DNA from 2 places in the Sphingomonas sp. RB1R13 genome. Region 1 is predicted to be linked to the other one. Evidence: predicted binding sites of a transcription regulator. Region 1 holds the regulator's gene; the other holds the start of a gene.
The links. Region 1 encodes LexA, which represses DNA repair genes until DNA is damaged. Its sites were predicted from a motif close to GTTCCNCNCTTGTTCT; they were not measured.
Positions count from the first base shown of each region.

Region 2: a site for LexA is predicted at 12,350-12,365, ahead of recA (recombinase RecA). Genes of this name have one in related genera too.

Region 1 is NZ_JAXOJM010000002.1:551,453-566,411, reverse strand. Features, by position in the region: gene gltX (glutamate--tRNA ligase) at 1-407, opposite strand, end outside; gene U1700_RS08940 (ComEC/Rec2 family competence protein) at 481-2,541, shown strand; gene U1700_RS08935 (VOC family protein) at 2,549-2,905, opposite strand; gene lexA (transcriptional repressor LexA) at 2,908-3,561, opposite strand; gene U1700_RS08925 (anthranilate synthase component II) at 3,627-4,229, opposite strand; gene U1700_RS08920 (SurA N-terminal domain-containing protein) at 4,213-6,162, opposite strand; gene tpiA (triose-phosphate isomerase) at 6,277-7,008, shown strand; gene U1700_RS08910 (CocE/NonD family hydrolase) at 7,099-8,967, shown strand; gene secG (preprotein translocase subunit SecG) at 9,059-9,463, shown strand; gene U1700_RS08900 (CTP synthase) at 9,747-11,378, shown strand; gene U1700_RS08895 (hypothetical protein) at 11,419-11,721, shown strand; gene U1700_RS08890 (hypothetical protein) at 11,779-13,341, shown strand; gene U1700_RS08885 (lmo0937 family membrane protein) at 13,408-13,557, shown strand; gene U1700_RS08880 (glutaredoxin domain-containing protein) at 13,646-13,897, opposite strand; gene trxB (thioredoxin-disulfide reductase) at 13,999-14,959, shown strand, end outside.
Region 2 is NZ_JAXOJM010000002.1:192,777-207,735, forward strand. Features, by position in the region: gene aspS (aspartate--tRNA ligase) at 11-1,828, shown strand; gene U1700_RS07125 (polyphosphate kinase) at 1,880-2,611, shown strand; gene greB (transcription elongation factor GreB) at 2,618-3,130, opposite strand; gene U1700_RS07135 (lytic transglycosylase domain-containing protein) at 3,130-5,121, opposite strand; gene dapA (4-hydroxy-tetrahydrodipicolinate synthase) at 5,210-6,085, shown strand; gene smpB (SsrA-binding protein SmpB) at 6,435-6,917, shown strand; gene U1700_RS07150 (DUF2062 domain-containing protein) at 6,917-7,477, shown strand; gene U1700_RS07155 (response regulator) at 7,541-9,919, shown strand; gene U1700_RS07160 (response regulator) at 9,961-10,320, shown strand; gene mscL (large conductance mechanosensitive channel protein MscL) at 10,426-10,848, shown strand; gene U1700_RS07170 (multidrug effflux MFS transporter) at 10,845-12,098, opposite strand; gene recA (recombinase RecA) at 12,440-13,507, shown strand; gene U1700_RS07180 (dicarboxylate/amino acid:cation symporter) at 13,512-14,831, opposite strand; gene U1700_RS07185 (TIGR01459 family HAD-type hydrolase) at 14,927-14,959, shown strand, end outside.

The DNA.
Region 1 (14,959 bases):
TCGCTTACCAAGCGGAACGGGCGCTTTTCGGCCTGTGCCGTCGCGCGCCGTTCGGCGAGTTCTTCGGACGTCAGATAGCAGCGATAGGCCTGCCCCTTGGCGAGCAATTCCTCGGCTACATCGGCATGACGTCCGGCGCGGTCGAACTGGAACACCGGAGGCTCGTCGCCGCCGATCTCGAGCCAGTCGAGCCCGTCGATGATCGCGTTGATCGCTGGCTGGGTCGATCGAGCGCGGTCAGTGTCTTCGATTCTGAGCAGGTAGCGCCCGCCATGGTGCCGCGCGAACAGCCAGTTGAACAAGGCAGTGCGGGCGCCGCCGATATGAAGAAAACCGGTTGGCGATGGCGCGAACCGTGTAACTACTGGCCTTGCGGTCAAGCGGCCGATCCTTTGTCTTGGGGGCATCATGGAGTGGGCGAGCGCCCGTAGCATAGCAGGTTCCCCGCTGCCACTGGCAGCGTTGCACATCCGCGGGCAAATGGCGCGCGTCCATGGCGGGCTGGAGCTGTTCCTCGAGCGCCAGCGCAACCAGCTGCCATTGTGGGCGGCGGTCGCGCTGGGACTCGGCGTTGGGCTGTGGTTCTGGCTGGCTGGCCCAATCCAGTGGGAAGCCTTGCTGTGCATCGCCGCTGCCGCGCTGCTCGCCGGGTTACTGGTTGTACCCGGCCGTAGCGGGATGGTGCTGGCCTGGCTCGGCGCGCTGATTGCACTCGGCGTCGGGTTGGCGTGGACGCGCTCGGCGACGGTCGCCGCGCCGCGCATCGATCGCCCGGTCATCGCCAGTTTTGCCGCGACCGTGACCAAGGTTGAGCCGCGCGTCGCCGACGGCAAGCTGCGCCTTACACTCGCCCCGGCAGACGCCAAATTGCCACCTCTGGTCCGCGTGACCCTCGACCTCGACCAAGCGCCGTCCGGCCTCAACAGCGGCGTCACGGTGCAGCTTCGCGCGCGCCTCGCGCCCCCGCCACCGATGGCCCTCCCCGGGGGGCACGATTTCGCCCGCGACGCCTGGTTCAACGGGCTCGGCGCGGTCGGCAAGTCGCTTGGGGAGGTCGTCGTAACCCGTTCGGCGCCGCTTTCGGGGCTCGATGGGCTACGCAGCCGGCTCGACGCGCATATCCAGGCCTCGCTCCCGGGCCCCTCGGGAAGCGTAGCCACTGCTTTTGCCACCGGCAATCAGAACGCCATCTCCAAGCTCGACGCTGACGCCATGCGCCGCTCGGGGCTTGCCCATCTCCTGTCGGTCAGCGGGCTGCACATCGCCGCAGTGGTCGCGGCGACGATGTTCCTGTCGCTGCGCCTGCTCGCGCTGAGCGAAGTGCTGGCACTTCGGTTCAACCTGATGCTGGTATCCGCCGCGGCCGCGGCCGCAGCCGGGATCGGCTACACGCTGCTGACGGGTGCGCAGGTCCCGACGGTTCGCAGCTGCGTAGCGGCGTTGCTCGTCCTCGCGGGGATGGCGCTGGGGAGAGAAGCGATGAGCCTGCGCCTGGTTGCGACCGGCGCCGTGATCGTCATGCTGTTCGTCCCCGAGGCGGTCGTGGGGCCGAGTTTCCAGATGAGCTTCGCGTCGGTGGCGACGATCATCGCGCTCCACGAGTTCAGCCCGGTCAAACGCTTCCTCGCGGCGCGGGAGGAGCATCCGCTCCAGCGTCTCGGGCGGCGGATATCGTCATTGCTGCTGTCCGGGCTGGCGGTCGAATTCGCGCTTATGCCGTTCGCTCTGTATCATTTTCATCGCGCCGGATTCTACGGGGTGATCGCCAATCTCGTGGCGATCCCGCTGACAACTTTTGTGTCGATGCCGCTCGAGGCCGCAGCGCTAGCGCTTGACGCGGTCGGGCTTGGGCACCCGTTGTGGGTCGCGACGGGCTGGTCGCTCGATGCCCTGCTGTGGATCGCGCACCGTGTCGCGGGATTGCCTGGTGCGGTCGCGATGCTGCCGACAATGCCGACCGCAGCGTTCGTGGCGATGGTGCTGGGCGGACTTTGGTGTTGCCTGTGGCGGGGCAGGGTACGGGCATGGGGGCTTGCGCCGCTGGCCGCCGGTGCCCTGGCCGCGATCAGCGTCGCGACGCCCGACTTGCTGGTCAGCGGCGACGGTCGCCATGTCGCGGTCATCGGTCCCGACGGCGCGCCGCAGATGCTGCGCGAACGTGCTGGTGATTTTACCCGCAGCCTGTTCGCCGAAAGTGCCGGCTTCGACGGAGAGACGGGCTGGATCGAGGACGATCGTTCGTCACGCTGCAATGACGACGCCTGCGCCTTTTCGATCGAGCGAGACGGCCGCCGATTCGACATCCTCGCCTTCCGCTCGGCCTATCTTGCACCTTGGGCCGATACAGTTGCCGCCTGTGCCCGCGCCGACATCGTTGTCGCCGAGCGCCGCCTGCCGCGCGGCTGCACCCCGCGCTGGCTCAAGCTGGACCGAGATTCGCTTGGCCAGAGCGGTGGCCTGTCGCTTGTCCTTGGCGCGGAACCACAGGTCGAGAGCGTCGCTGACCGCGTCGGGCAGCATCCATGGTCGGGGGTTCGCTAGCGAGAGCCTAGCGCGTGCTCCACACCGCGAGCTCATTGCCCGACGGATCGATGAAGTGAAATCGCCGCCCGCCCGGAAAAGCAAAGATCGGTCGGGCAATGATTCCGCCTGAATCCGCCACGGCGTCGAACGCCTTGTCGAGATCCTCGACCCGAACCACCGGAAGCGGTGCCGACAGCGCGTCGTCATGCTGGCCGTTGAGCCCGACATCGACCGTGCCGCCTTCGGTCGCCGAATAGTCGGGGCCGTAATCGGCAAAGCGCCAACCGAACGCCTTGGTGTAGAAGGCGCGGGTCAGTTCATGCGCCGTCAGGCTGGGCAGCTCGACATAATCGATGCGAATTCCCGCCGGTTCGTCGCCCATCCTCAGTAGCGCCGGATCAGGCCCGCCAGCCGGCCCTGGATCTGGACCTGCTCGGGACGATAACGCTGGGCTTGATAATGTCGATTGGCCGGATCGAGGCGGATCATCTGGCCTTCACGGCGGAATGTCTTGAGCGTTGCCTCGGCGGCATCGATCAGGGCCACGACAATCTCCCCCTCGCGCGCCGTGTCAACCTTTCGGATGAGCGCATAGTCGCCGTCGAGTATGCCTTCCTCGACCATCGAATCGCCTGACACTTCGAGCGCATAATGTTCGCCCGGCCCGAGCAGTGCGGCGGGCACTGCGAACGCTTCGGTACCCTGCAAGGCCTCGATCGGCGTTCCCGCCGCAATCCGGCCGTGCATTGGAATTTCGATAAGGTCATTCGCCGCTGCGCGGATCCGCGTTGGCGCAACGATCGGCGCGGGCTTCGCGACCGCGAGATCGGGCATCTTCAAAATTTCGAGCGCGCGCGCACGATTAGGCAACCGACGGATGAATTGCCGTTCCTCGAGCGCCGAAATCAGCCGGTGAACTCCCGACTTCGACTTTAGCTCAAGTGCCTCGCGCATCTCGTCGAAGCTCGGGCTGATCCCGGTCTCGCCCAGGCGATGATTGATGAAGCTGAGAAGTTCATGCTGCTTGGCGGTGAGCATGGGCGCGTCCTCTAAGGTTCCAGTAAGAACAGATACGGAACGTGTAGGCAACGTCGCCGACCGCGTCAAGCGCCCTTTTCAGCCACGCCGACAAACGCCCCGACGAGCGCCGGACCATATTCGCTGGCAATGCTTTCGGGGTGGAACTGAAGCCCGTGTATTGGCGCCGTATGATGGCTGAAGCCCATGATCGTGCCATCGTCGCTCCACGCGTTTGCAGTAAATTCGCGGGGCAGAATATCGACCGCCAGGCTGTGGTAGCGCGTGGCATTGAACCGCGCTGGAAGTCCCGCAAACAATCCCGCGCCGTGGTGATTGACCGCGTTGCTCATGCCATGAACCGGGCGAACCCGGCGGATCGTTCCGCCACCGCTTAGGGCGATCGCCTGGTGGCCGAGGCATATGCCGAGCAGCGGACGCCCGGCGCTGATGCAGGCGGCAGCGATGGCGATGGCGGTCGGCGCGTCCCGCGGATGGCCTGGACCTGGGGACAAGATGATGCCGTCGACATCGTCGGCCATTGCGTCGCCGACGCTGATCTCGCTTGCACGCACGACCCTGACCTGCGCCCCGGCGACGCGCAGCAGGTCGACCAGCATAAAGGTAAAGCTGTCGTCATAGTCGACCATCAACAGCCGGGCGGACATGCGCTTATTGCGCGGCCGCACCCGGGTTGACGAGCCGCTGGCGGGTCGCCGCAATCGCGCCCTCGTTGCGTACCACCCCGACCTTGGCCTGGACCGCTTTGAGGAACTGGTCAGCCAGTTCCTGCGACGCGCCTTCCTGGAACTGGCCCTGGACCTGCGCGATCAGCGCGGGCTGGTTGAGCGCATTGCCGGGGATGACCTTGACCGCGCGGATGACAGCAAAGGCATTGGCGTCAGGCATCGCGACCATCCGGCTGCGGCCCTGGGCGAGGCTAAACAGCATCTTGAGCGGCGGAAGGATTTGCGGCGGGGCCTGCTGAAGCTGGGCACGGCGGGCGTGGATCGGCGAGGCGGGAGGCAGCTTGACCCCGGCGGCGGCGATTGCTTGGGCGAAGCTCTGGCCACCGGCGACCTTGGCCGCGATCGCCTCGGCGGCAAGCTTGGCGCGCGCCAGGCCCTGCTGGGTAGTCCAGTCGGCCGCGACGCGGGCGCGGATCTGGGCCAGCGGCGCGGGCGCAGAAGCAACGGTCTGGCCGACCGAGACCAGCGCAAATCCAGCGTCGGCGGGCAGCGTTTCAACCACCGGCTTGTCGTTTGCGGTCAGTTCGAAGCCCGACTTGAGCGCCCCGCCAAGCTCGGGTGGAAGGGTGAAGGCAGGGTTGCCGAGCTGCTTGCCCTGTTCGGTGATGAGCGGGGTTTCGACCACCGCCAGCTTGTTGCGCGCGATGACATCCGCAAAACTGCCGCCATCCTCAATCTCGGTCTGGATCCGGTCAACCAGGTCGCTGAGGGCATCCTTGCGCTTGTCGACGGATAGCTTCGCGATGATTTCGGGCGTGGCGGCGGCCAGGCTCTTGCCCGCGCTCGCCTTGATGCTCTCGATGCGGACGATGTGGTAGCCGAGATCGGACTTGATCGGGCCGACGATTGCCCCCGGCTTGGCCGTGGCATTAAACACCGCGCTGGCAACCTTGGCGCCGGCCAGCTCGGTGAACTGGGCGAGCGTCTGGGGGCCGACCGAGACGTCTGCGTTGCTGAGCCCGGCGGGTTGGGCTGCAGCGGCGAAGGGGCTGGTCCTGGCGCGACCGGCAAGTGCATTGGCGGCGGCGGCATCGGCGACAACGGCCTGGCTCAGGACGCGAGTCTCGCTGGCGCCATAATCGGCCTGGTGCGCGGTATAATAGGTCGCGATTTCCTGCGCCGAGGGTGGCGTGGCAACGGCCTGTGCCTGGCCGAAGCGGGCGATCCGCAGGCTGCGCTGCTCGGGCACGGTATAGCGCGCCTTGCTAGTGGCGTAATAAGCGGAAAGCTGGGCGTCGGTCGGGGCAAGGCCGGCGGTGAAGGCGCTGACCGGAATGATCGCCAGTTCGCCCTCGCGTTCCTCCAGCAGCATCGACGCGTAAGGCGCGGCGAGCCCGACCGTGAGGCGGGCGTTGGCGGCGGCGGGGGCAAGGAACATCTGCTGGATGATCTGCTGGCCCAGCACGCGGCGCAGGCCTTCGTCGGTCAGTCGCTGCTGGCCCAGGAACTGGCGATAGGAGGCATCGGAGAATTTTCCGTCAAGCCCGCGCGTGGCGGGGATCTGGGCAATCGCAGCCCCGACCAGCCGCTGCGACAGGACAAATCCATTGTCCCTGGCAAAGGCACTCAACGAGCGCGCCTGGATGATCGAATCGATGATCTGATTAAATTGCGGGGCGAGGTCGGCATAGGTCGCAGCCGGGTTCTGCTGGCGCAGCTGGTTGAGCGCGCGGTCCATCGCCTCGGTGATGTCGCGATCGCTGACTTCCTCGTCGCCGGCCTTCGCGAGCGTGGTCGATCCGAGCCCGAAATTCGCGCCCTTGATCGAGTTGATGTCGCCCATCGCGAAGCTGCCGAGGATGAGCAGGAGGACGAGCACCAATATGCCGGTGCCGATCTTGGACTTGGACAGGCGGCGGAAACTGTCGAGCATGACGCGGGGGCCTCTTGCGAACGCTGGGAAGTTGAAAGGGCGGCTTTAGGGCGGGACGGGCGATTGGCGCAAGGCGGAGGTCTTGCTAGGCGGCAATGACATACGGAGGATCAAATGGAACATCGCAAGCTCGTTGCAGGCAATTGGAAGATGCACGGGACTGCCCAAAGCATTGCCGAAATCGTCCAGATCGCGGCCGCCGTGCCGCGCGGGGTCGACGTCGTCTTGTGCCTTCCCGCGACGCTGATCGAGCGGGCGGCGCGCGCCGTGCCGGGCTTTACCATAGGTGCCCAGGATGTCCATATCGAGGCCGCCGGCGCTTTCACCGGGGACGTGGCGGCGCACCAGCTGCACGATGCCGGCGCCAGTTTCACCATCGTCGGCCACAGCGAGCGGCGCGATGGGCATGGCGAGGCCGATGCGGTGGTCGCGGCCAAGGCGATCGCGGCGATGGCGGCAGGGCTGGAAGTGATCATCTGCGTCGGCGAGACCCGCGACGTGCGCGAGGCGGGGAGGGCGGTCGTCACGGTCTCGGCCCAGCTCGACGCTTCGCTCACGCCGATCCCGCCGACGGCGGTCGCCTATGAGCCGATCTGGGCGATCGGAACGGGACTGGTGCCATCGCTTCAGGACATTGGTGACATGCACGCGGCGCTGCGGGAGCGGCTCGTGGCGGCTTATGGCGAGGCGGGCGCCCGGGTGCGCCTGCTCTATGGCGGGTCGGTCAAGCCGGGCAATGCGGCGGAGATTTTCGCGATTCCCAACGTCGATGGCGCGCTGGTCGGCGGGGCGAGCCTGACCGCGGCCGATTTCCTGCCGATCGTCGAGGCGGCGGCCGCTGCCTGATCGCTCTTGCCAGCCGACAATCAGCGACGCACAGGTTGCCACTGTAACAAGCGGAGTAAGACATTGACCCGACTGAAGCTGTTCGCCGCGATGACCGCACTGTCGCTGATCTCCGCCAGCGCCGCTGCCCAGGACATGGTCTTTCCCAAAGGCGGTGACATTCCCGCGACGTTCGTGCCGGTCAAGGACAGCTTTTCTTATGTGAAACGCGACGTCATGATCGCGATGCGCGACGGGGTGAAGCTGCACACGGTGATTCTGATCCCGCGCGGATCGAAGCTCGCGCCGATGATGCTCGACCGCACGCCCTACTCGGCAAGCAAGCTGATGGCGCGCGGCGGCGGCGGGCCTCAGCTGGAGGATGCACTGTTCCCGGGCTACGCCGAGCTGGCCCATGCCGGATATATCATGGTCGCGCAGGACGTCCGCGGGAAGTATGGTTCCAAGGGCGACTATGTGATGAACCGGCCAATCGTCGGGCCGCTGAACAATACGAAGGTCGATCATTCGACCGACGCCTATGACACGATCGACTGGCTGGTGAAGAACGTCCCCGAGTCAAACGGCCGGGTGGGCACGATCGGGACCAGCTATGACGGGTTCACGGTGCTGATGAGCCTGGTCAACCCGCATCCGGCGTTGAAGGCGGCGGTGCCGATCAATCCGATGGTTGATGTGTGGAAGGGCGACGACTGGTTCCACAACGGCGCCTTCCGCCAGGAAATGATGAGCTATGTCTACGGCCAGACCGCCAAGACCGACAGCGGCGAAGAGTGGTTCAGCAACCGCCGCGACGATTATGCGACCTTCATGCATTACGGATCCGCCGGAGCCTATGGCACGGCGATGGGCATGGACCAGCTGCCGTTCTGGAAGCGGCTGACCCAGCATCCCGCTTACGATGCTTTCTGGCAGGGCCAGGCGGTCGACAAGATCCTTGCCCGTTCGCCGCTGACCGTGCCGACCCTGTTCGTCGATTCGCAGTGGGACCAGGAGGATATCTATGGCGCGCCGGCGGCCTATGCGGCGGTCAAGGCGAGCCCCAACGCGCATTTCGTGATGGGGCCGTGGTATCATGGCGAGGCCAATCGCGAGGCGTCGTCGCTGGGCGTGCTCGACTATGGCTTCGATACCGCCAAGGCGTTCCGGACGGGCACAATGATCCCGTTCCTTGATGCCAACCTGAAGGACAATGGTCCGGCGGTGGCGACACCGGCGGTGTCGGTGTTCGAGACCGGGACCAATGCCTGGCGCACCTACTCGAGCTGGCCGTTAGCGCAGGGACTGAAGCCGCTTTACCTCACGGCTAACTCCGCCCTGTCTTTCGCACCGGGCGCCGCTGGATATGACGAATATGTCTCAGACCCGGCCAAGCCGGTAACTTATCGCAACCGGCCCAATGCCGCGCCTTATTCCGAAGGATCGACCTGGTCGAAGTGGCTTGTCGACGACCAGCGCTTCGCGTCGGGCCGGACCGATGTGCTGAGCTACACAAGCGAGGTGTTGACAGCCCCGGTGCATATCGCCGGCCAGCCGGTGGCGCACCTGTTTGCGTCGACCAGCGGGACCGACAGCGACTGGGTGGTCAAGCTGATCGATGTCTATCCCGACCAGTATCCGCTCAAGCCCGAAATGGGCGGTTACGAGCTGGGCGTGGGCATGGACATCTTGCGTGGCCGCTACCGCGACGACCCGGCGAGGCCGAGTCCGATCCCGTCGAACCAGGTGGTCGAGTATAAGCTGGACCTGCCGACCGCCGACCATGTCTTCCTGCCGGGTCACCGGATCATGGTCCAGGTCCAGTCGAGCTGGTTCCCGCTCTACGACCGCAATCCGCAGACCTATGTCCCCAACATCTTCTTCGCCAAGCCGGCGGACTATGTGAAGGCGACCCAGCGTGTCTATCACGCGCCGGGACAGGCGAGCTATGTAGCGTTGCCGGTGGTGAGCGGCGGATAGGCGTCCGACACTATCCGTTAAGTAGTCGGGCCGTTGAACAATCGGGCGCTCGGCGCTATCTGCGCGCCTCCATCCCGTTGAAAGCCGTTCCATGTTCAAGTTCCTGCTCATCGTCCAGACGCTCGTCGCCGCCAGCTTGGTCGCGACGATCCTGATGCAGCGGTCGGAAGGCGGCGGGCTTGGCGTCGGAGGGTCGTCGTCGGGCTTCATGACCGCGCGCGGTGCGGCCGATTTCCTGACCCGGGCGACCTCGGTGCTGGGCGCGCTGTTCATCGTCCTGTCGATTCTGCTCGCGGCGATCGCGGGGGCGACCGCAGGACCGACCAAGGTCGATACCTCGCTGGTTAGGCAGCAGACGATCCCGACCGGCCCGGCTCCGGCGTTCGGCGAGCGGCCCGTGCCCCCGGCCGAGACCGGCGGCGTCCCGAATGCCAAGCAGACGGCGGCGGGCCAGTTGCCGGCCAAGGGCTCGGTTCCTGTGGTTCCTACCCAGTAATCAAGAACTTATCAGTATTTAGACGGGCGAATGTTCACACATGTTCGTGCTCGTGACGATGTTTTCCTCGGCCAGTCCCCGGAGAAAAATTGAATCGATCTTTGAAAAGAACGTTGCCGACGAATCGGCATCGCCCCTGTGACAGGTCTGCCCGGCTGTAGGACAGCAAAATCGTATCGCGAGAGGGCCGCGCAAACAGGGACAGTTTAAGCTGCCCGGTTTGGAATAAATCTGATTCGCGCGCTTGCCACCCGCGCCCCCCTATCCCTAAGGCTATCCTCCCATGACCCGGTATATATTCGTCACCGGCGGCGTGGTCTCCTCACTTGGAAAAGGCCTGCTCGCCGCATCGCTCGGCGCGCTTCTCCAGGCGCGTGGATTCTCCGTTCGCATCCGCAAGTTCGATCCTTATCTCAACGTCGATCCGGGGACGATGTCGCCTTATCAGCATGGCGAGGTGTACGTCACCGACGACGGCGCCGAGACCGACCTCGACCTGGGCCATTACGAGCGCTTCACCGGGGTCGACGGCAAGCAGTCGGACAATATCACCACCGGGCGAATCTATCGCGACATCATCACCCGCGAGCGGCGCGGCGACTATCTTGGCGCGACGGTGCAGGTCATCCCGCACGTCACCAACGCGATCAAGGAATTCGCGCTCAGCGAGACCGACGGAATCGACTTCATCATCTGCGAGGTCGGCGGCACGGTCGGCGACATCGAAAGCCTGCCGTTCATCGAGGCGCTTCGCCAGCTGCGCAACGACCTTGGCCGCGACCGGACGGTGTCGGTCCATACCACGCTGGTGCCGTGGATCGCGGCGGCGGGCGAGCTCAAGACCAAGCCGACGCAGCATTCGGTGCGCGAGCTGACCAGCCTTGGCATCCAGCCCGATGTGCTGCTGTGCCGCTGCGACCGGCCACTGCCGCAAAGCGACCGCGAGAAGATTGCGCTGTTCTGCAACGTGCCGGTGTCGGCGGTGATCCCCGCGCTCGACGCGCGGTCGATCTATGATGTGCCGCTGCGTTATCATGCCGAAGGGCTCGACGACGCAGTCCTCAAGGTGTTTGGCATCGAGGCGCCGCAGCCCGATGTCAGCCGCTGGGAAGACATTATGGACCGGCTCGACCATCATGAGGGTGAGGTCACGATCGGCGTGGTCGGCAAATATGTCGGGCTGCCCGATGCCTACAAGTCACTGCGCGAGGCGCTGGTCCATGGCGGGCTGGCCAACCGGATCAAGGTCAATATCCGCTGGCTGGACGCCGAATTGTTCGAGGGCGACAGCGCCGAGCTTGCCGCCGAGCTGGAGTCGGTCCACGGGATTTTGGTACCGGGCGGGTTCGGCGAGCGCGGCAGCGAGGGCAAGATTGCATCGGTGAAATTCGCGCGCCAACGCGACGTGCCGTTCTTCGGCATCTGCTTGGGGATGCAGATGGCGTGCATTGAGGGGGCGCGCAATACCGCCGGAATATCGGGCGCATCGACAACCGAGTTCGGCGAGACCGACGAACCGGTGGTCGGGCTGATCACCGAGTGGATGAGCGAAAAGGGGCTCGAGCAGCGCGCCGCCGGGGGTGACCTTGGCGGCACGATGCGGCTGGGCGCATACCCCGCGACGCTGGGCGGAAACAGCAAGGTCGCGTCGATTTACGGCACGACTGAAATCAGCGAGCGGCACCGCCATCGCTATGAGGTCAACACTCATTATCGCGAGGCACTGGAGCAGGGCGGGCTGATCTTTTCGGGGACGTCGCCCGACGGGACATTGCCCGAAATTGTCGAGCGGCCCGACCATCCGTGGTTCATCGGGGTGCAGTTTCACCCCGAGCTCAAGAGCCGCCCGTTCAACCCGCATCCGCTGTTCGCCGGGTTCATCGGCGCGGCACTGAAGCAGAGTCGTTTGGTCTGACGCGGTTGTGATGGGGCGCCTCGAGCCCTATCTCTGGAACTTGCGCTTGTTCCTCGCCCTGTTCGCGCTGCTGGCGCTGGTGATCGGCCCGGTCGCTCCGGCGATGGCGGTGCCCGTTGTCGCCGAGCATTGCGCATCAATGGCGGCGCATCACGACGGTCCGAACAACGACGTCACCGGCGAGCGTCAATGCGGTGCATCGGCGATGCCGTCGCTGCCCGACCAAGTGGCCGAAGTTGCCGAGCCGGTCAGGATGGCGCCCGAGACACCGGTTGGGGTCGTGCCGGTTCTGGTTTTGATCGCGCGCCCTCAAATCGAGCTTCGTCCTCCACGAACCGCCTGACCCGCTGCAATTGCGTGCCCGACGGCACGCCTTGGTGGATAATGGAGAATTACATTGTTGAAGATGCTTTTGGCGGCAAGCGCGCTGACGCTGCCTGCCTTCACGACCGCAGCCGCCGCCCAGTCGATGGCCGGAATGGAAATGCCCGGGATGGCGATGCCCGCGAAGAAGGCGATTGTGAAAAAGGTCGCGCCCAAGAAACAGGGCGTGGCCAAGAAAGATGTCGCCACGAAGCCGGTGCGCAAGGCGACGGTGGCGAGGCGGCGCGTGGTAGCCAGGCCAGTCGAGCCGATGCCGGCGATGGTGATGCCCGACGGGACCACGATGGTTCATGGCGCGCCGCCCTCCGCTGGTGCGGCGCCGGTCGATCATTCGGTGATGCCGGGGATGGCGATGCCTGCCGCGACCGAGCATGGCGCAATGCCCGAAGCGGAGCATGGCGCAATGTCCGGGATGGTGCATTCGATGGCGGGCGCGCTGGGCGCTTATCCGGGGACGCGCGAGGCGTCGGGGACGGCGTGGCAGCCCGATGCGTCGCAGCACCAGGGGCTGATGAGGCAGGCCGGACCGTGGATGCTGATGGTGCATTCGACAATCAACCTGGTCGCGGACAGCCAGGGGAGCCCTCGCGGGGACGACAAGCTGTTCGTGTCGGGGATGGTGATGGGAATGGCGCAGCGCCCGCTGGGCAACGGGATGTTGCAGTTCAAGGCGATGCTCAGCCCCGATCCATTGATGGGCAAGGCGGGCTATCCGCTGCTGCTGGCGTCGGGCGAGACGGCGGACGGGATGAACCGGCTGGTCGATCGCCAGCATCCGCACGACCTGTTCATGGAATTGTCGGCCAGCGTGTCCCAGCCGATCGGGAAGGGGGCGTCGGTCTTTCTTTATGGCGGGCTGCCCGGGGAGCCGGCGTTTGGCCCGCCGGCGTTCATGCACCGCGAGGCGATCCTCGATTCGCCCGAGGCGCCGATCACCCATCATTGGCTCGATTCGACCCATATCAGTTTCGGGGTGCTAACTGCGGGGCTGGTGGTGGGGCGGGCCAAGGTCGAGGTGAGCCGGTTCAATGCCCGCGAGCCCGATCAGTTTCGGTATAATATCGAGACCGGACCCCTAGATTCGACGGCGGTGCGGCTGTCGTGGAATCCGACGCGGACGCTGGCGCTGCAGGGGAGCTGGGCAAAGTTCAAGGATGCCGAGCAGCTCGAACCCGGGGTCGACCAGAAACGGCTGTCTGCGAGTGTGCTGTTCGCCGATGAGATTGCGCCGGGATACAGGCTGGCGACGACGCTGGCATGGGGTCGCAAGACGATCGACGGGAAGAGCGACGATGCCTTTGCCGCCGAAGCGTCGGTCAAGCGCCAGGGCTGGACGCTGTTCGGGCGCGGCGAGGTGACCCAGAACCGCGAGCTGGTCGCGTCGGTCGAGCATGGCCCGGCCTATACGGTCGGTAAGGCGAGCCTCGGGCTGATCCGCGACGTCAGGGTTGCCGAGCATGTCAGCGTCGGGATCGGCGGGCTGGTGTCGGTCAATTTCGTGCCGCAAGCGCTGGCGGCCGCCTATGGCGGCCGGAACCCTACGGGAGCGATGGGCTTCCTTCGTTTCCGGCTGGAATAAGGGGCGACGGAACGCTTCGAGCGGGCGGCGGTTGTCGGCGTACATCAACGCGAAAGGAATGCGCCCATGCTCGCGACCATTGCCATCATCCTGATTGTCCTGTGGCTGCTTGGATTTTTCGTGGTCCATCTCGGCGGGGCGCTGATCCACATCCTGCTGTTGATCGGGATCGTCGTGCTCGTGCTTCACTTCATTCGCGGTCGGCGGGTGGTGTAGCGCAACCGTCATCCCGGGCTTGACCGGGGACCCGTCTTCTTTTTGCAAAAAGATGAAGGCAGGCCCCGGATCAAGTCCGGGGTGACGTTTATGCTTCCTGTTTTGCCAGATAGGCTTCCAGCGCGTCGCTGCCGCCGATGCGCTCACCGTCGATGAACACTTGCGGAGTGGTCGAGACGCCTTCTTTGGCTTTGTAGGCATCGACGTCTTCGCGCATGGCGAGGATATGCTCGTCGATTTCATATCCTGCCGCCTCGAGCATTTCCTTGGCGCGGCGGCCGAACGGGCATTCATGGTTATCGAGAACCATGCGGTAGAGGGTGGCTTGCTTTTCGGCCATTTGCGGTTCTCCGATGGGGATGGTCAGGGCCGAGCGATTGTCACGCGGCGAAGTTCCGCTTGGCGATTGCGGCGAGCGCACGCCATCCCTAAATGCCGCCCATGACCAAGACCATTTCCACTCGATTGCTCGTCCTCGGATCGGGCCCCGCCGGCCTTACCGCCGCCATCTATGCTGCGCGCGCGGGGATGAGCCCGGTGGTCGTCCAGGGAATCCAGCCCGGCGGCCAGCTGACCACCACCACCGATGTCGAAAATTATCCCGGTTTCCGCGACGTCATCCAGGGGCCGTGGCTGATGGAGGAAATGCAGGCGCAGGCCGAGCATGTGGGTACGCGCTTCGAGTGGGACCATATTTCGGACGTCGATTTCAGCCAGCGGCCGTTCCGGCTGACGGGGGACAGCGGGACGATCTACACGTGCGACACGCTGGTCATCGCGACCGGGGCGCAGGCCAAGTGGCTCGGGCTGCCATCCGAAGAGCATATGAAGGGCAAGGGCGCGTCGGCCTGTGCGACCTGCGACGGTTTTTTCTATCGAGGCAAGAAGGTCGCGGTGATCGGCGGCGGCAATACCGCAGTAGAGGAAGCGCTGTACCTGACCAACCACAGCCATGACGTCACGCTGATCCATCGCCGCGACAGCTTGCGCGCCGAGAAGATCTTGCAGGACCGATTGTTCGCGCATCCCGGGATCAAGGTCATCTGGCACAGCGAAGTTGCCGAGTTCGTCGCTGGGGGGACTCCCGAGGCGCTGGTCGGGCTCGATTTGCGCGACGTGCGGACCGGGGCGATCTCGCGGTTGGAGGTCGACGGCGCGTTCGTCGCGATTGGGCATCATCCGGCGACCGAGCTGTTCACGGGCAAGCTGGACCTCGACAGCGACGGTTATATCGCGGTCGAGACAGGGTCGACCCGGACCAGCGTCGAGGGCGTATTCGCGTGCGGCGACGTGATGGACAAGCTGTATCGGCAAGCGGTGACGGCAGCGGGGACTGGGTGCATGGCGGCGCTGGATGCCGAGCGGTTTCTGGCGGCGCAGGAGTTTGAGCAGCTTCAGGCAG
Region 2 (14,959 bases), 360 kb from region 1:
GTTTAGCGCCATGCACGCCTATCGCACTCACACTTGCGCTGCCCTGCGCGCCGCCGATGTCGGCACGACCGCGCGGCTGTCGGGCTGGATCCATCGCAAGCGCGACCATGGCGGGGTGCTGTTCGTCGATCTGCGCGATCATCACGGCCTGACCCAGATCGTTGCACGCGCCGGATCGGACGCGCTGGCGATTCTCGAAGGGCTACGCGTCGAATCGGTTGTGACCGTCACCGGCGACGTGGTTGCTCGCGAAGGCGGGGCGGTGAACAGCCGCCTCCCGACCGGCGACATTGAGCTCATCGCGCGGGCCGTCGAGGTCCAGTCGGCCGCCGCCGAACTGCCGATGCCAGTTGCGGGCGAGCAGGAATATCCCGAGGATATCCGCCTGAAGTATCGCTATCTCGACCTTCGCCGCGAGCGGCTTCATGCCAACATCATGCTTCGATCGGCGGTCATCGCTTCGGTCCGGGGGCGGATGATCGAGCAGGGCTTTACCGAGTTCCAGACTCCGATCCTGACCGCCTCGTCGCCCGAGGGCGCGCGCGATTATCTGGTCCCGTCGCGCGTCCACCCTGGCAAATTCTATGCTCTCCCGCAGGCGCCGCAGATGTTCAAGCAGTTGCTGATGGTCGCCGGGTTCGACCGTTATTTCCAGATCGCGCCCTGCTTCCGCGACGAGGACGCCCGCGCCGACCGCTCGCCGGGTGAGTTCTACCAGCTCGATTTCGAAATGAGCTTCGTGACGCAGGACGATGTCTTCAACGCGATCGAGCCGGTGCTGGCCGGCCTGTTCGCCGAATTCGCCAATGGCAAGGCGGTCACGCCGGCGGGCGAGTTCCCGCGCATTCCCTATCGCGAATCATTGCTGAAATATGGCAGCGACAAGCCCGACCTGCGCAACCCGATCCTGATCTCGGACGTCGGGTCGCATTTCGTCGGGTCGGGCTTCGGACTGTTCGCGGGCCTCGTCGACAAGGGCATGGTCGTCCGCGCAATTCCCGCGCCGAAAACCGCCGAGAAGAGCCGCAAATTCTTTGACGAGATGAACGACTGGGCGCGCGGCGAGGGCTTTGCGGGCTTGGGCTATGCGACCCGCAAGGCCGGCGAGTGGGGCGGGCCGATCGCCAAGAACCATGGCGCCGAGGGGATGGACAAGCTGGCCGCCGAGCTCGACCTCGGCCCCGATGACGGAATTTTCTTCGCTGCCGGTCCCGAACTGCAGGCCGCCAAGCTTGCTGGTCTTGCCCGAACCCGCGTCGGCGAGCAGCTCGGGTTGATCGAACAGGGCGCATATAAATTCTGCTGGATCGTCGACTTCCCGATGTTCGAATATGACGAGGAGGCCAAGAAGGTCGACTTCAGCCACAATCCCTTTTCGATGCCGCAGGGCGAGCTCGAAGCGCTCGAGACCAAGGACCCGCTCGATATTCTCGCGTGGCAATATGACATCGTCTGCAACGGCGTGGAGCTGTCGTCGGGTGCGATCCGCAACCATCGCCCCGACATCATGTACAAGGCGTTCGAGATTGCCGGCTATTCGCGCGACCGGGTCGACGAGAATTTCCCCGGGATGATCGGCGCCTTCAAATATGGCGCGCCGCCGCATGGTGGATCGGCACCCGGGATCGACCGGATCGTCATGCTGCTGGCCGAAGAACCCAATATCCGCGAGGTGATCCTGTTTCCAATGACGCAAAAAGCCGAGGATCTGATGATGAACGCGCCGGCGCCGGTCAGCGATCGCCAGCTCAAGGAATTGTCGATCAGGCTGGTCGTCGATGGTCCCCGGCCCGGACAAGCGGCGACTGGTCCCGGCGTGGGAAACTGATCGGGGGTAAGCGATTGCGGCGCCAAATCGGATGCGATACGCATCCGCCCCGTGGCGATCGATTTAACAAAATTTGAACGAGGCGACTCGGGCGTGACGGTCGAGGAGGGTCGGCTTGCGGCGCTCCAGCTGGCGCAGGTCGTTCATCGTCGACGCGCGATCATCCTGTTTGACGGGCTGGATAGCGCGGGTCGGCGCGGCGCGTTGCGGAGGCTGGCGGCGCAGTGGGACCCTTGCCATTTCGCGGCGCATGATTTCTCCGGGAGCGACAGCGACCGCCACTGGCTGGCACGATATTGGGCGAGCCTGCCCGGGCCCGGCGACGCGGCACTGTTCCACGGCAGCTGGTATCGCGAGGCCACCGAGGAGCGGGCGCTGGGCCGACTGACCGACAAGGCGTGGGCGCGGCGGGGCGACGAGATCAACGAGTTTGAAGCCCAGCAGCGCGACCATGGCACGCTGATCATCAAGCTGTTCTTCCATGTCCGCGCCGATGTGCAGTCCGAGCGGATCGCCGCGCGCGATGCCGATACGTGGCGCCGCTGGCTTGTGCCACAGCAGGACCGCCAACCGGCGCGGGACAAGCAGATGGCGGCGTGGACCGACTTGCTCGGCAGCAGCAACACGCGCTGGGCCCCGTGGACGGTGATCGACGCCAATGGCGATGATGCCGGGGCGTCGGCGGCGATGGCCGCGGTGGCGGCAGCACTGGCCAAGGCGATCCCGCTCGATCCGCCCGAGAGCGCCGACAAGGTCGTCCCTATCGGGCAGATCCGGGCTTAGGCTAGACTAGCTGGCACTGGGATAACGGATCGCGATCACTTCATAGCTTTTCTCGCCCGCCGGAAGCCGGACGGTGCGCTCGTCGCCGACCTTCGCGCCGATCAGGGCCCGGGCGATGGGCGCGGTCCAGTTGATCATGCCGGCGGTGGCGTCGGCTTCGTCCTCGCCGACCAGCGTCATGGTCCGTCGGGCGTCGTCCTCGTCGGCCAAGTCGACCGTCGCGCCGAAGCGGACGCGGTCACGATCGATCTGCGCGGCAGGGTCGATGATCTTGGCGTGCTTCATCACCCTTGCGAGATAGGAGATGCGCCGGTCGATCTCGCGCAGGCGCTTTCGGCCATAGATATAGTCGCCATTTTCGGAGCGGTCGCCGTTGCCCGCTGCCCAGCTGATCGTTTCGACCAGCCTGGGCCGCTCGCCGCCGAACAATTGTTCATATTCTGCGCGGATGCGGTGGATTCCGGCAGGCGTGATGAAGCGGGGGAGGCGCTTGTCGTCCTCAACCTCGATATCGACCATCAACCGGGGCGCGACTTGCCGAGATATTGCGAAAGGTGAACCGGTCCTGCGGGCTGTAGCGTGGGGTTGAGCCGGTCGTAGACCACGCTGTTTTCGAGCACCCGCTGGACATAGCCGCGGGTCTCGCTGAACGGGATGTCTTCGATCCAGCGGATGATGTCGACGCCCGGCTGGCGCGGGTCGCCATTGGCGTTGACCCACTTGCGGACGTTGCCGGCGCCGGCATTGTAGCTGGCAACGGCGAGCGGATAATTGCCGCCCCATTGATCGACCAGCCGAGCGAAATAGGCGCTGCCGAGCATCATGTTGTAGGCCGGATCGGACATCAGCCGCGACGGGTCATAGGCGACGCCCATCTTCTCGCACTGCTCGCGTGCAGTCGGCAGCATCAACTGCATCATGCCACGCGCGCCGACGCCGCTTTGGGCGCTGCGGTCGAAGCTTGATTCCTGGCGGGTGATGCCATGCGCCAGCGACCAGTTCCTGCTCGTTGCCGCTATCGAGTAAGACGGAAAGGCGGGCTTGTAATAGAAGGTCGCGCCCTGGATCCGGGCCGAGCGGGCGGTCCACACGCCGAGGTCGGGTCGTCCGATCGACAGCGCGAACTCGGCGGCGAGGACGCGATCGGTGTCGGTGGTAACGCTTTCGGACAGGGCGCGGATGAACACGGTCTGCTCCTCGCGGCGGCCGCTGGCACCGAGATAGCGGACAGCACGGACGATGCGCTTTTGCTGGAACATGCTGCGCTGACTATCGTCGGCAAGCATCGTCGGCAGGGCGAGCGGGGCCGGGACCGGTCGGCCAAGGCGTTCGAGCGCGAGCTGGCCGTAGAAGCTTTCGGGGACTGCGCCGGCGCGTTCGAAATAGCGGTTGGCGCCTTCCATCTGGCCAGCGGTGGTCGCGGCGCGGCCGGCCCAATAGGCGCCCTTGGTCATCACCTGGAGCGAGCGACCGCCGCGCGAATAGCGGTCGAATAGCGCGACGGCGTCGGCCGGTCGGCTAAGGTAAACCAGTGCGACTTCGCCACCGAGCCAAGTGAGGTTGGTATAGTCGTCGCGCACTCCGAGTGGCTGGAGCGCGACCTCGGCGCCGGTCGGGAACAGGTCGTCGACCTGGCGGGCGATGTCATAGGCGGTCTGATACTGGCGATCGGCAGCGGCGCCGCGAGCCAAGGTGGTGGCGAGTTCGAGATAGGCTTCGGGATTGGCGGGGCGCGCGGTGAAGCTGTGCTGGCGGGCCATGAGATAGCGGGCGCTGGCCTCATTGCCGGTATCACGCAGGTAGCGGGCGCGGTCGAGGAGGAGACCGCCGTCGGTCGCGACCTCGGCGGCGACGGCGCTGTAGAGCGTCTCGGCGTCGGGGGCACGGCCTTGCAGGGCGAGGCGTGCAGCGAAGGCGGGTTTGCGGGCTGGGCTGGCGTAATAGAGCATCCGCGTGGCGTCGGCGGGCTTGCGGGCGATCAGGAGCGCGTCGATCCGCTTGTCGTAATCGGCAAAGCTCAGCTTGCCGGTGAAGCGGGTCATCAGGCTGGCTTCGTCATAGGCGCCAAGGTCGGGCGCTGACAAAGCAGAACGGGCGGCGGCGAGGGCTTCGGTCGGGCGGCCGGTGGCGGCGAGGGCCTCGGCGAGGCGGGCGTAACCATTGCCGGTGACGGGTTTAGTCGACTGGAAGAAGCCGGTGACGGTCGCCGGGTTCTCGCCGGGTCGCATCGCCTTTTCGGCTGCCTTGCGCATCCCGGCCTCGCCCGGCCAGCCGGGATTGGCCATGACGAAGCGGGCATAGTCGGCAAATGCATAGCCTTCGCTGCCGCGCAGCCGGCGCCAGTCGGACAGGGCATAGTCGATGTCGCTCGAAGCGGCGTATGGCGCGGCGGTGTAAGGCGAGGGCGTCGTCGTGCTGACGGCAGGCACAAGTCCGGCCTGCATCGCGGCACCGGCGGTGGTCGCGAGGAAGATGGGGACGAGGAAAGCAAGGCGGCTCATGCTGGACATGATGACACTAGGGTCCTTATCAGCCGGTGAACGAAAACTCCGGGTTCGATCTTATGGGACAGCGGACTCCGCTGGAAGGAAATAATATATGTTTTCCGGGTCGATACCGGCGTTGGTGACGCCATTTACGGCAGGGCGTGTCGATGAAGAGGCGTATCGAGTCTTCGTCGAGTGGCAAATCACCGAAGGATCGACCGGACTGGTGCCGTGCGGCACCACTGGCGAGGTCGCGACGCTGAGCCACGAGGAACAGCACCGGCTGTTCGCGCTGACAATCGACCAGGCGAAGGGTCGCGTGCCGGTGATCGCCGGGTGCGGATCGAACAATACGGCGACCGCGATCGAGCATATGCGGGTGGCCGCCGACATGGGCGCCGACGCCGCGCTGATCGTGCTGCCTTATTACAACAAGCCGAGCCAGGCCGGGCTGCTGGCGCATTTCGAGGCGCTGGTCGAGGCGTCGCCGCTGCCGATCATCGTCTATAATGTACCGGGGCGGACGGTCGCCGATATCTCGGTCGAGACGCTGGCACAGGTGGCGAAGATGCCGTCGGTGGTGGGCATCAAGGATGCGACGGGCAGCCTTGGTCGGGTCACGGCGCAGCGGCTCCAGTGCGGGACCGATTTTTGCCAATTGTCGGGCAATGACGAAACCTCGCTTGGCTTCAACGCGATGGGCGGGGTCGGGTGCATCTCGGTCAGCGCCAACGTCGCGCCGCGGCTGTGTGCCGAGTTCCAGAAGGCGTGCCAGGAAGGGCGGTGGGACGAGGCGCTGGTGCTGCAGGATCGGCTCTATCCGTTGCACGACGCGATGTTCGCCGATGCCTCGCCGGGGCCGGCCAAATATGCGCTGAGCCGGGTGCGGCCGGGGTTCAGCACCGAGGTGCGCCTGCCGATGACCGAGCCGTCGGCTGAGGCGCGGCGAGTGGTCGATGCGGCGCTGGCGCATGCGGGGCTGGTGTAAGCGAGCGAGCGGAAGCGACCGGCGAGCAAACAAAAACCCGGTAAATTGCTATTCTCCGAACGGTAGGCTCGCGAATGTTCACACATGTTCGCGGTCGTGACGATGTTTTTTGGTGCTCTGCGCCGGGTTTTAGGGGGCGGAATGCACGGGCCAAAGATCGAAAGAGCCGGGCCGACGAATCGGGCTTAAGTGGCAATGGCAGGTCGAGGTGGCTGTAGGACAGTTTTTTCTGCTCGCTGTGGAGCCGCGCGAGTGCTGAGTTCCTTTTTCGACCGGGATCCCGGCCTCCGCCGGGAAGACGCCGGTTGTCGGCTTCCCTAACGCCTCGCTCGTCCCTATCTCCCCCCCTATGGGCAAGCCGCTTCCTACTCCGTTCGACAAGGTCAAGGTCGTCGCCGAGAACCGGCGGGCGCGCTATGACTATTATGTCGAGGAGCGGTACGAGGTTGGGATCGAGCTGAAGGGTACCGAGGTCAAGGCGCTGCGGGTCGGCGAGGGGTCGATCGCCGAGAGCTATGCGATGGTCGAGGATGCCGAGGTGTTCCTGGTCAATTCGTCGATCCCCGAATATTCGCACGGCAACCGGATGAACCACGAGCCGCGGCGCAAGCGCAAGCTGCTGCTGAACGGGCGCGAGATCGCCAAGCTGCATGGCGCGATCAATCGCCAGGGGCTGACGCTGGTGCCGCTGTCGATCTATTTCAATTCGGCCGGGCGGGCCAAGGTCGAGCTGGCGATTGCGCGCGGCAAGAAGGCCCATGACAAGCGCGAGGTCGAGAAGGAGCGCGACTGGAAACGTGAAAAGGGCCGGCTGATGCGCCGCGACGTCTGATGGCGGGATTTGCCGCGTTCGTTCGCCGCCATGTCCCGACGCGCGAGACAATCCACCATTATCGACTGCTGCGGCCGTTTTCGCGGCAATTGAGCCAACCGAACCTGTGGCACCTCAACCATCGGTCGGTGCCGCGTGCGGTGGCGCTGGGGCTGGGGATCGGGGTGATCATTCCGTTCATGCACACGGTCGTGGCGGCGTTGCTGGCGATCCCGGCGCGGGCCAATATCGCGGTCGCCGCAGCAGTGACGCTGGTGGTCAACCCTTTGACCATCCCGCCAATCTATTATGCTGCCTACAGGATCGGCAAGTGGGAGCTTCGGCGCGGATCGGACGTCGATCCGGTTGCGGCGGCCAACGTGTCGGGCGAAGTGGCGCGCTTCCTGTTCTGGATCCACCACGCATCGGGGCCGATCGCGCTGGGCATTTTGACGATCGCGGCGGGATCGGCGTTGGTGGGGTATGTGGTCAGCGCGTTTTTCTGGCGGCGCTGGATCTTCAGCAAATATCGCGCCCGGCGGACGGTGCGGCGGATCGATCGGCGGCGGTCGGCGGGCTAGTTGTTCGGGCGAAGTTTACACGCGCGCCCTTGCGCCGAGCGGGTGGGGGCGTATCGGTAGCGGGTGCTCCACCGAAGCCTTGCCCCGCTCGACGCGCGCCTGATCGAGGAACCGATCGACCGTGGGCCGCGCTGGCTGGTGCCGGCGCTGGTCGCAGCGGCGGCGGCGAGCGGGGCGATCCTGTTTTTCGCAGTCGGGGCGATGCCCTTTGCGTGGTTGTTCTTCGCGGGCTTCGTCGCGATGCTGGTCGCGGCATTCGTGATCGAAAAGCGCGCTTCGAGGGCACCCTTGGGTGAAATGGTGGCGGTGCCCGACCTGACGCTGATCGGGACAGCGCTGGGGCTTCATGCCGAACCCGCCGCCGTGACCGATGGCGAGGGGCAACTGCTCGTCGCCAACGCCGCCTATAGCGAGCGATTTGCGGGATCGCGGACGCCGCACGAGCTGGGCGGGAGCCTGCCCGAGGCGCGCGCCAAGGCATGGCGCGACGGTCATGCCTATGCCGCACTGGATGACGAGCATGGCGTCCGGATCGAGCGGGTGGGGGCGCGCGGAGACTATCTGCTGTGGCGTTTTCCGCCGCCGCCCGAGCCCGATTACCTGACCGCCGCGTCGCGCCGCATTGCCGGATCGGCAGGCGAGCGCCTGGCCGCGGCGGGGGTGCTGACGGTGCTGGTCGACGGCAATGGCAGGCTGCTGGCGGCCAACAAGCTCTTTGCCGACCGTGCGCTGAGCAACGACGAGGCCGGTGGCGGAGCGGGGGATGCGCCTTTCTATGCGAACCTGATCGAGGCGGTCGACGGCGACCGGGTGCGGCTTCGCGCCGAGGGCGAGAATGGCGGGGTGCTACGGAGCATCCACGTGCCGCTCGACCCGGTCCATGACGATGGCGGGGCGGCCACGATCCACCTGATCGATCAGGCCGAGGCGCCGTCTTCGGGGGGTGTCGCCAATATCCAGGCGTTGCTCGACGTGTTGCCGGTGGGGCTGGCGCTGGTCGACCGCGACGGGCGGTTTATCACGGCGAACAAGGCGTTCCGGACGGCGGGCAACGTCGCCGAGCTGCCGGCCTATCCGGGCGACCTGGTGGTCAAGGAGGACAAGGGCGCGGTGGCCGATGCGGTGCGGCGCAATGCGCGCGGGCCGGCGATGTCGGGCGACCTGGCGGTGCGGCTGGCGCAGCAGAAAGGCGAGCCGGTCGCGTTGACGATCGCCGGGCTGCGCGGGCTGGGCAATGCCGCGGTGCTGTTGCTGCTGAAGGACAATAGCGAGGAAGCGAAACTCAAGCGGCAGGTGGCACAGGCGACCAAGATGCAGGCGGTCGGCCAGCTGGCCGGGGGCGTGGCGCATGATTTCAACAATATCCTCACCGCGATCATCGGCCATTGCGACCTGATGCTGATGCGGCACACGCCGGGCGACAGCGATTATGACGATATCCAGCAGATCAGGTCCAATTCGAACCGCGCGGCGGGGCTGACGCGGCAGTTGCTGGCTTTTTCGAGGCAGCAGACGTTGCGACCGCAAGTGTTGCAATTGCCCGACGTGGTGTCGGAAGTATCGCATTTGTTGAAGCGGCTGCTGGGGGAGACGGTCAATCTGGTGCTGAAACATGGCCGTGACCTGGGCCCGGTTCGCGCCGACCCGGGGCAGCTGGAGCAGGTCATCGTCAATCTGGCGGTCAATGCGCGCGACGCGATGTTCGGCAATGGCGGCGGCGTGCTGACGATCCAGACCTATTCGGTACGCGCCGACCAGGTCGCCGAGCTGGGGTCGGACATTTTGCCGATCGCCGATTACAGTGCGATTTCGATCGAGGACACGGGGACGGGAATCGCGCCGGGTATCCTGGGCAAGGTGTTCGAGCCGTTCTTCACGACCAAGGAAGTGGGCAAGGGGACCGGACTGGGGCTGTCGACGGTCTATGGCATCGTCAAGCAGTCGGGCGGGTTCATCTTTGCCGACAGCAAGGTCGGCCAGGGCACGCGCTTTACCATCTATCTGCCGGTCCACGCCGCCGACAAGGCTGCGGGGACGCCCAAGCGGGTGGCCAAGCCCAAGGACAGCGAGCTGTGGGGAACGGGCACCGTGCTGCTGGTCGAGGACGAGCCGATGGTCCGGCAGGTTGCCGAGCGCGCGCTGACTCGGCACGGCTATACGGTGATTACCGCGACCAATGGCGAGGAAGCACTGGAAGTGCTGAGCCGCGGCGAGCCGATCGAACTGTTGGTAAGCGACGTGGTCATGCCGCTGATGGACGGGCCGACGATGGTCCGCGAGGCGCGGAAGACCCGGCCCAAGCTGCCGATCCTGTTCATGTCGGGTTATGCCGAAGAGCAGCTGAGGAAATCGATCGATATCGACAATGTCGCGTTTTTGCCCAAACCCTTTTCAGTGCAGGAACTTGCCGAAGCCGCGCGCAAGGTATTGCTCGCGAAATGAAACGCGCTTGCGCGGTTCGAACGCACTGCTAAGGGCATAGAGTGGGGAAAACGCATACCATCCTGATCGTCGAGGACGAGCCGCTCATTGCGATGATGCTTGAGGATTTCCTCGACTCGCTGGGCCACACGGTCAAGGGCATTTGTGAAAGCGTCGGCGAGGCGCGGATCGCGGTCGAGGAAGGCGGGTTCGACCTGGCGATCCTCGACGTCAACCTCAAGGGCGAGAATATCTGGCCGGTGGCGAGCGAAATGCGCGCGCGGGGGATCCCGTTCGTGATTGCCAGCGGTGGCCATGTCGACCCGCCCCCCGCCGAGTTCAACAATGTCCCGATGATCGACAAGCCCTACACGATCGACCGGGTCACCCCGGCGATCGACGAGGCCCTCGCCAACGCCTGACGGATTTCGAGTTGTAAAACTCCGGCCCGCCCCCCCCTCGCGCGACGTTCCAAGATGCTTATGATGCACCGTGAGTGGTCCCGGGGGGCCGCCATCGGGGAGCACATCATGAGCGGATTTCGAGACTTCATCACCAAGGGCAATGTGCTCGATCTTGCCGTCGCGGTGATCATCGGCGCGGCCTTTGCCAAGATCGTCACCAGCTTGACCGAGGACGTGATCATGCCGGTCGTCGGCGCGGTCTTCGGCGGGCTCGATTTTTCCAACTATTACATGCTGTTGAAGCCGGTTCCCGATACCTTTCATGGCCCGATGACCTATGCCGGGTTGAAGGCTGCGGGGGTTCCAGTGCTGGGCTATGGCGCGTTTGCGACGGCCATGGTCGCTTTCCTGATCCTGGCCTGGATCATCTATCTGATGGTCCGCGCTGCCGCCCGCGCGATGCCCGCTGCCGAAGTGGTCGTGGTCGCGCCCGAGGAAGTGACCCTGCTGCGCGAAATCCGCGACTCGCTGAAAGCTCGCGGTTAAACGGGATCAGCTGACGACTGGGCGGGGAGGCTCTCGAACAGTTTTCCCCGTTCGGTGGTGAATGTGATGGCGGCCGCCGCTAGCCCGCACAGCATCATGCCTGTCAGGAAGGGCAGGACGGTCAGGTCAAACAACTGGCCGATGACGAGGCCGATCAGCGCGCCGCCGATCGAACTGGTCACCCCCTGAATCGATGAGGCAGTGCCGGCGACCGATTCCATATGAGTCATCGCCAGCGTCGAGAAGTTCGACGAGCAGAAGGCGAACGACACGAAGGTGATCGCCTGGAAGACGACGAACAGCAGCAGCGTTTCATGCCCGCTCATCGCCACCGCCCAATGCGCGATGCTGGCGATGACGAAGCCGGCGAGACCGGCATGGCCGACCTGCCGAAGCCCGAAGCGACCGACGATTTTCGAATTGGCAAAGGCCGCCCCGGCCATCGGCGCGGCGCAGGCGGCGAATACCAGCGGCACGCGCTCAGGAGCGTGGAAGGCATCGGCGGTGATCTGCTGGATCGATGCAATATAGGCCGACAGCGCGCCGAACAGCGCGGTCGTCGCCAGCGTGTAACCGACCGACAGCCGGTCACCGGTCACGACCCGCGACGCCTCAAGCACCGCACTCGGCATGATCGAGCGGCGATCGCCGGGGTGAAGCGTCTCGGGCAGGCGGGCGAGGGTCCAGGCGAGGACCATCGCGGCATAGCCCGCCAGCAGGTAGAAGATCGTCGACCACGGCGCGATGGTCAGCACCGCCTGGCCGATCGACGGGGCGATGACGGGCACGACGAGGAAGGTCATGAAGACCAGGCTCATGACCTGTGCCATCGCCTCGCCCTCGAACAGGTCGCGGACGATGGCGGTGACGAGCACCCTGGTCGAGGCGGCCGCCGCGCCCATTGCCGCACGCCCGGCGAGCAGCAGGCCGAACGTCGGCGCAATTGCGCAGCCGATCGCGAGCAGGGCGTATAGCGAGAGACCGGCGACGAGCAGTGGGCGGCGGCCGAAGCGATCGGCTAATGGACCCCAAGCCATCTGACCAACGCCGAGCCCAAGCGTGTAGGCGATGATGACATATTGCTGGTCGTTGGGGCGCGTGACGCCAAGACCATGGGCGATCGCCGGGAGCGCGGGGAGCATCATGTCGATCGCAAAGGCATTGAGCGCCATCAGCGAAGCGAGGAGGACGACGCTCTCGCGCTTGCCAAGCCGTGAACGGCCGGCGTGGGGGAGGGCCGATTGAAGCATGGGCGGGCAGTGGGCCATTTTGTTCGCAAGTGCAACATTGGCGGCGGCGGGGTGATGACGGCGCGCGGAAAATCATTTCGTGCCGGGGCGATTTGCTGATAGTCAGAGCGGGCTCGGGCACCCTTTCGGGAGGCCAAGATGATGCATGATTTCCTTTCTTGCCGCGGCTGGAAAGCAAGCGCGCGGAGGGTCATCCGCTGCAGTGCGCATGGCCACGCAATCGCCGACTCCAGGAAAATCGAGGCACCCGTGTTCTTTGCTTGTTCCATACGAACAAACGGTGTACGCCACCCTTATCGGGATGCCGCATGATGCGCGCGATTGACGAAGGGACCGGGGTCATGGCAGCGAATTTGAAAGTCGTAGCGGGTGGAGACAAGGTGAGCACGGACCGGGAAAAGGCGCTTGAAGCCGCGCTGGCACAGATTGATCGCGCCTTTGGCAAGGGCTCGGCAATGAAGCTGGGCAGCCGCGAGCTGGTCGAGATCGAGACGATTTCGACGGGATCGCTGGGGCTCGACATTGCGCTGGGCGTGGGCGGCTTGCCGCGCGGGCGGGTGATCGAAGTCTATGGCCCCGAAAGCTCGGGCAAGACGACCCTCGCGCTCCATGTCATTGCCGAAGCGCAGAAGAATGGCGGGACGGCGGCGTTCGTCGACGCCGAACATGCGCTCGACCCGGCCTATGCCAAGAAACTGGGGGTCGATATCGACAATCTGATCGTGTCGCAGCCCGATACCGGCGAGCAGGCACTCGAGATTGTCGACACGCTGGTCCGGTCGAACGCGATCGATGTGCTGGTGATCGATTCGGTGGCCGCGCTGGTACCGCGGGCCGAGATCGAGGGCGAGATGGGCGACAGCCATGTCGGTTTGCAGGCGCGGCTGATGAGCCAGTCGCTGCGCAAGCTGACCGGATCGATCAGCCGGTCGAAGTGCATCGTGATCTTCATCAACCAGCTGCGCATGAAGATTGGCGTGATGTACGGCAATCCCGAGACGACGACGGGAGGCAATGCGCTGAAATTCTATGCTTCGGTCCGGCTCGACATCCGCCGCACCGGGCAGATCAAGGATCGCGACGATATCGTCGGCAACACAACCCGGGTGAAGGTCGTCAAGAACAAGGTCGCGCCGCCGTTCAAGCAGGTCGAGTTCGACATCATGTACGGCCAGGGGATTTCCAAGGTCGGCGAGATCCTCGACTTGGGCGTCAAGGCCGGGATCGTCGAGAAGTCGGGCGCCTGGTTCAGCTATGACTCGATTCGCATCGGCCAGGGCCGCGAGAATTCGAAGACCTATCTGATCGAGAATCCCGAGATTGCGGCGCGGATCGAAAACGCCGTACGCGGCAAGAAGGACGAGGTCGGCGAGGCGCTGATGGCTGGACCCGAGCCCGACGAAGACTGAACGGTCAGGCCCCGGGTTCCGCGCCCGGGGCGAGTGGCGGCGCATGGCTCGGGGCGTGAGGCGGTTCGATGTCGATCTCGCGTTCGGGGTCGAGGTCGCCCTCCCATTTGGCGACGAGCACCGAGGCGACGGCATTGCCGACGACATTGGTGGCCGAACGGCCCATGTCGAGGAAATGGTCGACCGCCAGGATCAGCAGCAGTCCGGCCTCGGGGATTTTGAACATCGACAGCGTTGCGGCGATGACGACCAGGCTGGCGCGGGGAACACCGGCCATGCCCTTCGAGGTGATCATCAGGACGAGCAGCATGGTGACCTGCTGGCCGATGCTGAGGTCGATGCCATAGGCCTGCGCAATGAAAATCGACGCAAAGGTCATGTACATCATCGAGCCGTCGAGGTTGAACGAATAGCCCAGCGGCAGGACGAAGCTGGCAATGCGCGGCGGGACGCCGAACCGCTCGAGGGCCTCCAGCGTGCGCGGGTAGGCAGCTTCGGACGAGGCGGTCGAGAAGGCGAGCACGATGGGGTCGCGAATGTAGCGGACGAGATCGCGCGCGCGGCGCCCGACCGCTAGGAAGGCGATGCCGATGAGGATTGTCCACAGCAGCGCGAGCCCGAAGTAGAAGCTGCCGACGAAGCGGCCGAGGCTCGACAGGACGCTCGGGCCATTTTCGATGATGGCGCTGGCGACCGCGGCGAACACCGCGAAGGGCGCCGCGCGCATGACGTAATCGGTCAGCTGGAGCATGACCTGAACCAGTGCCTCGATTCCGCGGACGAGCGGGCGGGCGCGCTCCCCGACGGCGGTGATCGCTACCCCGAAGAACACCGAGAAGATGACGATTGGCAGAATCTCGTTCTTGGACATGGCTTCGAAGATCGACGCCGGGACGAGATGGCTGATGAAATCCTTGAGGTTGAACGCGGCAGTCTCGACCCCGCTGGCCGCCGTCGCCGGGGGCAGGGGCAGGCCGATGCCGACCCCGGGATGGAGCAGGTTGACGAGGAGCAGGCCAAGCGTGAGCGAAATCAGGCTCGCGAAAATGAACCAGGCGAGCGAGCGCAACCCCACGCGGCCGAGTGCGGCAACGTCGCCCATATGGGCAATGCCGACGACGAGGGTGGAAAAGACCAGCGGCGCGATGATCATCTTGATGAGCCGCAGGAACAGCGCGGTGACGATCGAGAAATAGCCGGCGATGTCCTTGAGCTGCGCGGCGGCGGCGGGGGTGCCGTCGTCGATCACGGCATTGACCACCCAGCCGGTGATGACGCCCGCGAGCAGCGCGAACAAAATGAAGCGAGTCAGTTTCTTGGCCAAGTTCTCGGGTCCCCGGATCGTTGCGCCGAACGAAGCCGCTGCGCGCGGCTGCGTCAAGCTTTGCGGCGCGGGGACGCTTGGGCTAGCGCGCGGCAATGAACGAGTTTGACCTTGCCGCGATCGACGCA